2 regions of the Indioceanicola profundi genome follow, and region 1 is predicted to be linked to the other one. Evidence: predicted binding sites of a transcription regulator. Region 1 holds the regulator's gene; the other holds the start of a gene.
The links. The regulator LexA, encoded in region 1, represses DNA repair genes until DNA is damaged. The targets are predictions, from matches to a motif close to ATGTTCTANTTTGGTTC.
Positions count from the first base shown of each region.

Region 2: recA (recombinase RecA) is a predicted target of LexA. The motif match lies at 3,001-3,017, and genes of this name have one in related genera.

Region 1 is NZ_CP030126.1:1,378,233-1,382,486, forward strand. Features, by position in the region: gene trpC (indole-3-glycerol phosphate synthase TrpC) at 1-145, shown strand, start outside; gene moaC (cyclic pyranopterin monophosphate synthase MoaC) at 150-659, shown strand; gene DOL89_RS06550 (molybdopterin molybdotransferase MoeA) at 656-1,858, shown strand; gene lexA (transcriptional repressor LexA) at 1,992-2,699, shown strand; gene DOL89_RS06560 (hypothetical protein) at 2,948-3,319, shown strand; gene DOL89_RS06565 (DUF6460 domain-containing protein) at 3,325-3,606, opposite strand; tRNA gene DOL89_RS06570 (tRNA-Arg) at 3,633-3,709, opposite strand; gene DOL89_RS06575 (ETC complex I subunit) at 3,764-4,069, opposite strand.
Region 2 is NZ_CP030126.1:1,158,336-1,162,589, forward strand. Features, by position in the region: gene DOL89_RS05465 (hybrid sensor histidine kinase/response regulator) at 1-2,210, shown strand, start outside; gene DOL89_RS05470 (hypothetical protein) at 2,227-2,688, opposite strand; gene recA (recombinase RecA) at 3,108-4,184, shown strand.

The sequences.
Region 1 (4,254 bases):
CGGGATACATTCTCCAGACGACGTGACGCGTCTCGCGAAGGCGGGTGCCCGCCGCTTCCTGGTAGGTGAGAGTCTGATGTCGCAGCCCGATGTGGCCGCAGCGACCCGCACCCTCCTCTCCGCCAGCCTGCATGACGCGGCGTAAAGCAATGACAGACCAGCAGGATTCCCGCCTCACCCATTTCGACGCCCAGGGCAATGCCGCCATGGTGGACGTGTCCGCCAAGGATGAGACGGAGCGTGTGGCGACGGCGCGCGGTCGGGTCTCGATGCGGCCGGAAACCTTTGCGTTGATCCGTGACGGCGGAATGAAGAAGGGCGACGTGCTGGCTGTGGCGCGTCTGGCCGGCATCATGGCCGCCAAGAAGACCTCGGACCTGATCCCGCTCTGTCATCCGCTGGCCATCTCCAAGGCTGCGGTGGAGTTCGAGCTGGCTGAAGAGGACAGCGCAGTCGACATTGAAGCCACCGTGAAGCTGAAGGGCCGGACCGGCGTGGAGATGGAGGCGCTGACCGCTGTCAGCGTTGCTGCCCTTACCATCTACGACATGTGCAAGGCGGTGGACCGCTGGATGAGCATCGGTGACATACGTCTGGTCCACAAATCCGGCGGAAAGAGCGGCACCTGGAATGCCGCAGGTGCTACGGACGCCCCATGATTTCCGTCGCGGAGGCCCGTGCCCGCATCCTTGCCCAGGCTCGGCTTCTCCCGGCGGAGCAGGTGGCCCTCCCCGACGCGCTCGACAGGGTGCTTGCTGCGGATGTCGTCGCCCGACTCTCACAGCCTCCCGCGGATGTCTCCGCCATGGACGGCTGGGCTGTCAGGACGGCGGATATTTCCGTTCTTCCGGTGACTCTGCGCCGCATTGGAGAATCTCCTGCCGGCCGGCCCTTCACGGGGTCAGTCGGCCCCGGCGAGGCGGTACGCATCTTCACCGGCGGCCAGATCCCCGCCGGCGCGGACACGGTCGTCATCCAGGAGGATTGTGAGGAACTGGGCGGCAGCGTCGTGATCCGGGAAGGCTCCGGTCCTGGACGGTGGATACGTAAGGAGGGGCTGGATTTCCGGCAGGGAAATATCGGCTTGAGGACGGGCCAACGTGTCGGCGTCCGTGGGCTGGCCTTGGCGGCCGCCATGAACGTGCCCTGGCTGATGGTCCGCCGCCGCCCGCGCGTCGCTATTCTGGCCACCGGGGATGAGGTGAACATGCCCGGTGAGCCGCTGGGACCAGGGCAGATTGTCAGTTCCAACGGCCTTACCCTGGCCGCCCTCGTCCGCCGCAGTGGAGGCGAACCCGTGGATTTGGGCGTTGCCCGCGATACGCCGGACAGCTTGCTCGAGCATATGCGGGGCGCTGCCGGATGCGATCTTCTGCTGACGACCGGGGGCGTTTCCGTCGGAGAACATGATCTGGTCAGGGGCGTTCTCGGCACCCAGGGAATGGAACTGGATTTCTGGAAAATCGCCCTTCGCCCCGGCAAGCCCCTGATGTTCGGCCGCATTAGCGAGATGCCGGTCATCGGCCTACCCGGCAATCCGGTCTCGTCCCTGGTCTGTTCCGTTCTATTCGCCCGTCCGCTGCTCATGGCCATGCAGGGCTTGGCCGAGACCGGGCCCGTGACCCGTCGCGCCCGGTTGGGTGCGGACCTGCCGGCGAATGACCGACGGGAGGATTACATGCGGGCAACGTCGCAGCGCGATAGCGATGGAACGGACATCGCGACCCCCTTCCCGCAGCAGGACAGCAGCATGCTGAGCAGGCTTGCCGCGGCAGACTGCCTGATCGTCCGCCCTCCACTCGCCCCGGCAGCTCCTGCCGGTTCGGAAGCCGTCATCATCCCCCTCGACGATCTGTGACCCGAACGATGCTGAGCCGTCCGGGGTAGTTCAAGCAGCCGCCCTTGACGAACGTTGCGAACAAGACTAGAACAGAGGCGGTACATTCCAGGTTTGTTCTAGATTTTGTGGTCCACCGGCCGGGAGAGGCGAAATGCTGACACGCAAGCAACAGGAGCTGCTGCTTTTTATTCATGAGCGGCTGCAGGCCGGCGGCGTGTCTCCCTCCTTCGATGAAATGAAGGATGCCCTTGGGCTCAAGTCCAAGTCCGGCATTCACCGCCTGATCACCGGTCTGGAGGAGCGCGGCTTTATCCGCCGCCTCCCCCACCGCGCTCGCGCGCTGGAAGTGACCCGTCTTCCGGACCAGGTGGCTTCTCCCGCATCAAAGGCAGAGACGACGCCGAAATTCCGTCCCAACGTCATCCGCGGCGACTTCCGTGGGGCTCTGACCGGCCGGGAAAGCCAGCCAGAGGCGGAGGCCGTTTCGCTTCCACTCTACGGCCGCATCGCCGCCGGTCTCCCCATCGAGGCGCTGCGAGATAATTCGAGCAGCATCGATATCCCCGCAGCCATGCTCGCCACGGGAGAGCATTACGCGCTGGAGGTTGCGGGCGATTCGATGATCGAGGCCGGAATCATGGATGGAGACACTGTCATCATCCAGCGCTGCGACACGGCAGAGAACGGTTCCGTCGTCGTGGCGCTTGTGGATGAGAACGAGGTCACGTTGAAGCGGCTGCGCCGCAAGGGCAACTCGATCGCGCTGGAACCCGCCAACCCGAACTATGAAACCCGTGTCTTCGGTGCCGACCGGGTCAGCGTCCAGGGCCGGTTGGTTGGGCTGATCCGCAAGTACTGAGCCTACCGGAAGACGTGCGGGACCTGTCTCCGGATGGAAGCCCTGCATTCGTCCAGATTGGTTGAGGAAGGCCCGGTTCAAGCTGGGCCTTCTTCTGTGTTCGCATTCTTTCTGCCGAAGGCGCGCCGTTTGAGCCGGACCTGCCTCGCCGCAGAGTCGGCTCTGCCGGACCGGTCATTGGCGATGTCTCTGGCGATATCCGCAATTTCGGCTTAGGTTGCTTCTTCTATTCAGGAAGGGGCTCTCCGATGAAGGAGTTGCGCTGCATTGTCTTCACCGACCGAGAGGTCGTCACCGCCATTCTCGACCGGCGGCGCAAGCTCCGCGACACGCTTCCCGAGGGGGATATCAGCGCCGTTGACCTGGTTCCCAGTGAGGGCGGGCTGACGGCGCGTATACGGGTAACAACCGGCCCCGAGTTGAAGATCGGCGAGCAGGAGCTTCAGGCCGCCCTGGTCGCCTTCTGCATGTCCCGGAACGTTCCGCTGCCCGTGGATGCCGACAAAGCCGTGCATCTGATCAAGGGGCGGGCAACGCTGATGGTCACCATGAACTTCCAGAAGGGGGCGCGGCTGATCACTGCGACCATCGCAGAAGGCGTGGGCGGTGCCGGCGGCTGAGCCGTCTATTCGCTGGCCGGCGGCGGTGGCGGCGGGCGCCGGTCGCGTAGAAGTTTAAGCCCGGCGGTAACAGCCACCACGGGCACCACGACCACCGCGCCGGTCAGGATATAGGGAATGGCCCAGTCCACGAAATCGACCGCCAGCCCTGCCACGTCCTTGATCGCTTTCCAGCTATCCTGAAGGATCGTTCTGGGATCGATGGAAAACCAGGACAGGAAGAGCCCGACCAGCAGACAAGCGATCAGAACCTGGATAACGAAGCGCACGCCCGTACCCGCTTTCATCTTTCCACCGCCCGGGTCATGGAAAATGGCGACCCCTGCAGGATTCGAACCTGCGACCGCTCGCTTAGAAGGCGAGTGCTCTATCCAGCTGAGCTAAGGGGCCTGATCTGCGTGGAAGGAAACGCCCGGATGGCTGATCCGGTCGTCCTGACGGACGTCAGAACCGTCCGATGCGTGGCCTGTCGGTACGGAAATTGTCGGCATAGTTCTTGGGCAGAACCTTACGCTCCTGCGGGGCGGCGACATCATAGTCCCAGCCCTTCTTCTCGGCGAAGGCGATGGCATCTTCCTTCGTCTTGAAGCGCAGCCTCACCTGGTTCAGCGTGTCGCCGGAGCTGATCCAGCCCATAAGCGGCTCGGGCCGGCGGGGCGTCTCGATCTCATATTCCAGCAGCCATGAATGAGTCTTGGCACGGCCGGACTGCATCGCGGTCTTGCTGGGCTGATAGATCCGCACCCTCATGGCAAACCCGTCACTTCCATCGTCAACGAATATGGTGGTCGGAGCGCCCGGATTCGAACCGGGGGCCCTCTGCGTAGGATCGACCACCGAGGAGTAGTTAGCAGAGGGAGTGACCAAAGTCATCTCTCGCAAACACCCTATCAATGGTCTTCCTCCGAACCGTGCGTGCAAGTTTCCAAGCACAC
Region 2 (4,254 bases), 220 kb from region 1:
TCCATCCCCGCAATTCCACCGGACAGACCGCGCCCAATCTTCCGGTCCTCATCCTTGTGCTGGGGCTGCTGGCAGTCGCGCTGTCGGTCTTCGCACTGGTCGGAATGCTCAGCTCTTCTGTCGCGTTTGCGGGGCTGCTCGTCCTGTCCGTCGGTGTGACCGCATCGGCCTTGTTGATGCGGAAGCGGGCGGTCCGGCCGGCTCCGGACAGCTTACTCCCGGACCTGCGGCCGGAACCGGATGAGCCGGCCTGGAAGGCAGAGGCTGCGGCGGGAGAGACGCCGCCGGAACAGCTGGCCCCTGCGCCGTCGGTCGGACGGGCGCCGGGCATCGCCGATGCCGTCGCCATTCTGGCGGAGCATTTCCCCATCGGCATGGTCATAACTGCCGGGGACGGGCGCATTCTGTCCGTGAACGGGCGGCTGGCCGAGTGGTTGGGCCGGGAGGAGGCGGACCTGGTGGGCAGGCCGCTACATGATCTGATCGCCGGCCGTCCAGGGAACCTGCCGACCCACGCTTTGACCCCGCGCCCCGAACGGGAGGCGGAGCTACTGCTGAGCAGGGCAGATGGAACCACCCTGCTTGCCATGCTGATGGAGATCGACCTACCGGAGGATGGAGGGCAGCGCACGGTGACGCTGATCCGTCAGGCCGGCGACACTGCCGAACTGCGGATGCAGTTGGCGCGGGAGCAGCACCGCTTCTCCCGCTTCTTCGAGTTCGCCCCAATCGGCATCGCCCTGGTCGACCCCGACCTGAAGCTGGTGGATTGTAATCAGACCTTCCAGTCCTTTGCCGCCAAGTCCCTGGACGAGATACGCGGCAAGTCCGTGGCCTTGCTGGTGCCGCGCGACCAGCGGGCGGATTTTGTGGCCAGACTTTCGGCCGTTGGCGGGGGCGGGGACGTTACTCCGGACCAGCCGCTGGAAGTACGGATCGGCGGGGCTGGCGGGCCGGTGGTCAACATCTATGTCCGCCGGTTCGATGCGGAGGGCGATCTTGGCGTCCCGGGCCTCATCCTGCACGTCGTCGACATGACGGGGCAGAAGAACTTGGAAGCCCAGTTCGCCCAGTCGCAGAAGATGCAGGCCATTGGCCAGCTCGCCGGCGGCGTGGCGCACGACTTCAACAATCTGCTGACCGCGATGATCGGGTTCTGCGACCTGCTGCTGCTGCGGCACAAGCCGGGCGACCATTCCTTCATCGACATCATGCAGATCAAACAGAATGCCAACCGGGCCGCGAACCTGGTCCGGCAGCTTCTGGCCTTCTCCCGGCAGCAGACGCTTCAGCCCAGAGTGCTGAACATCACCGATGTGCTGGGAGAGCTGTCAAATCTGCTGCGCCGCCTGATCGGTGAGAACATCGAGCTGCGGATGGTCCACGGGCGCGATCTCGGGCTTGTGAAGGTGGACCAGGGCCAGTTGGAGCAGGTGATCATCAATCTGGCGGTCAATGCCCGTGACGCCATGGCCGGCGGCGGGCGCCTGACCATCACCACATCGAATTTCTCCGCCGAAAAGCCCGTGAACCGGCAGACGGAAGTGATGCCGCCCGGCGATTATGTGGTGGTCGAGGTGCAGGATACAGGCTGCGGCATCCCGAAGGAGAATCTGCAGCGGATTTTCGAGCCCTTCTTCTCGACCAAGGAGATCGGGTCGGGCACCGGCCTGGGGCTCTCTACCGTCTACGGCATCGTGCGACAGACGGGCGGATTCGTGTTCGTCGACTCCGTACCGGGCGAGGGCGCGACATTCTCCATCTTCCTTCCGCGCCATGTGGAAACGGTCCAGACCGCCGCCGCCGCGGAGGCGAAGGAGCGCACGCCGGCCGACTTGACCGGTATGGGAACGATCCTGCTGGTGGAGGATGAGGACGCGGTGCGGGTGTTCGGCGCCAGGGCGCTCCGCAACAAGGGCTATCACGTCATGGAAGCCCGGCATGCCGAGCAGGCGCTTGAATTGCTGCGCAAGGACGGGGTGCAGATCGATCTCATCATCACCGATGTGGTGATGCCGCAGATGGACGGACCGACCCTGATCAAGGAAGTCCGGAAGTTCCGGCCGGAGATAAAGGTGATCTTCATTTCCGGCTATACCGAGGACCGGTTCCGGAGCGCCATGGACGACGGTGAAACGCTGGAGTTCCTGCCCAAGCCGTTCAGCCTGAAGCAACTCGCCTCCAAGGTGAAGGAAGTCATGTCGGGCTGAAGCGCGACCGCTTCCATTATTCCCGTTCCACCCAGTCCCCCTCCGGCGTCAGGCAGAGCTGTGACGCGCCCGGCGTTGCGGCCGGCTGGCAGTAGCCCGGAACATCCGGGTCCGCCGCGCCCAGGTTCGGCGTGGTGATCGACCGGAGATCGGGGAAGGGGGCTCCCGGAATTCCTTGCACCGCATAGGGGTCGCCGCCCAGCAGCGGCGAGTCCAGACCGGTGATGAGGCCGGCGGGGGGCGTTCCCAGAGCGACTTCCGGCTCCCGCTCCCGACCGTAGAGCCTTTCATAAGGGTCGGTCGGCATCGAACCCGCTGCCGTGCCGCTCCAACTCGGACCGCGCGGCTCCAGGCCCCGGCCGGCAGGGGCGTACCAGCCGCGGTCGTCGAGCGCGCTCTGGGCGAGCGCGCTTGCGCCAGGCGTGGTCAGCAGGACGGCAAGGGCGGCCAGCCCTGTGGTCCGGAGCAATGGTAGCATCCCGGCCTCCTCACATTTCGTGACTATCCAGGTGGTAACAATCTGGCAGCCTTCAGGGTCCCTGGCAGCGGGCGGGATAGGCGTTTCGTACTGTCGAGAATCCCCGGCCAAATCGACTCGGCTGGGGTGTTCGCGCCTTGTTCAGGCTGGTCGGACACCCATATCAAGGGTCCCCCGCCGGCGGGCCTCAGGACGGTGATCCCCCCTCCGCCGTCCACCCCAGCCTTCCGGCGGGTCCCACCACCCATCTGTCGACTTCCATCACTGTCGCGTTCTGTGCAGCCACAGCCTCCGTTCCGTTCGCCTGAATGAGAACAGAACGAAAACGAATTCGCTTGGCGGCGAAGAACAAACACGGTACATTCCATGCGAGTTGAACACCCGCATGGCTCGTGCGAGAAGGAAGGGGAGACAGTCACATGTCGGCAGCTCCACTGCGTCTGGTTGAAACACCCATGGACAAACAAAAAGCCCTCGACGCCGCCCTCGGCCAGATCGAACGTGCCTTCGGCAAGGGTTCGATCATGAAACTCGGCACGCGCGAGCTGCCGACCGAGGCTGACGTTATTTCATCCGGCTCGCTGGGCCTTGATATCGCGCTCGGCATTGGCGGTTTCCCCCGTGGCCGCATTATCGAGATCTACGGTCCGGAAAGCTCGGGCAAGACCACCTTGGCCCTGCACGCCATCGCGCAGGCCCAGAAGACCGGGGGCGTCTGCGCCTTCGTGGACGCGGAGCATGCGCTCGACCCGTCCTACGCCCGCAAGCTGGGCGTGGACATCGACGAGCTGCTGATCTCCCAGCCCGATGCCGGTGAGCAGGCGCTGGAAATCGCCGACACGCTGGTCCGCTCCGGTGCCATCGACGTGCTGGTGATCGACTCCGTGGCCGCACTGGTTCCGCGGGCCGAGCTGGAAGGCGAGATGGGCGACAGCCATGTCGGCCTGCATGCCCGCCTGATGAGCCAGGCGCTCCGCAAGCTGACCAGCTCGATCAGCAAGTCGAAGTGCATGGTCATCTTCATCAACCAGATCCGCCTGAAGATCGGCGTGATGTTCGGCAATCCGGAGACGACCACGGGCGGCAACGCCCTGAAGTTCTACGCCTCCGTCCGTCTGGACATCCGCCGTATCGGCGCGATCAAGGACCGCGACACGGTGGTTGGCAATCAGACCCGCGTGAAGGTGGTGAAGAACAAGATGGCCCCGCCGTTCCGGGTGGTGGAGTTCGACATCATGTATGGCGAGGGTGTCTCCAAAGTGGGCGAGCTGCTCGACCTCGGCATCCAGGCCGGCGTGGTGGAGAAGTCCGGCGCCTGGTTCTCCTATGATGGCACCCGCATCGGCCAGGGCCGCGAGAACGCCAAGACGTTCCTGCGGAACAACCCGGAAATTTCCGGCGCCATCGAGCAGAAGGTCCGGGCCAATGCCGGCATCGTCGCCGGCGCCATGATGGGCACCCCGGAAGCCGACGCCGACGCTTCCAGCCCGGATTGATCCGGCAGACCCAAACGCCCGGCCACATCGGCCGGGCGTTTTTCTTTGCGCGGCGTGAGGATGGACGGCG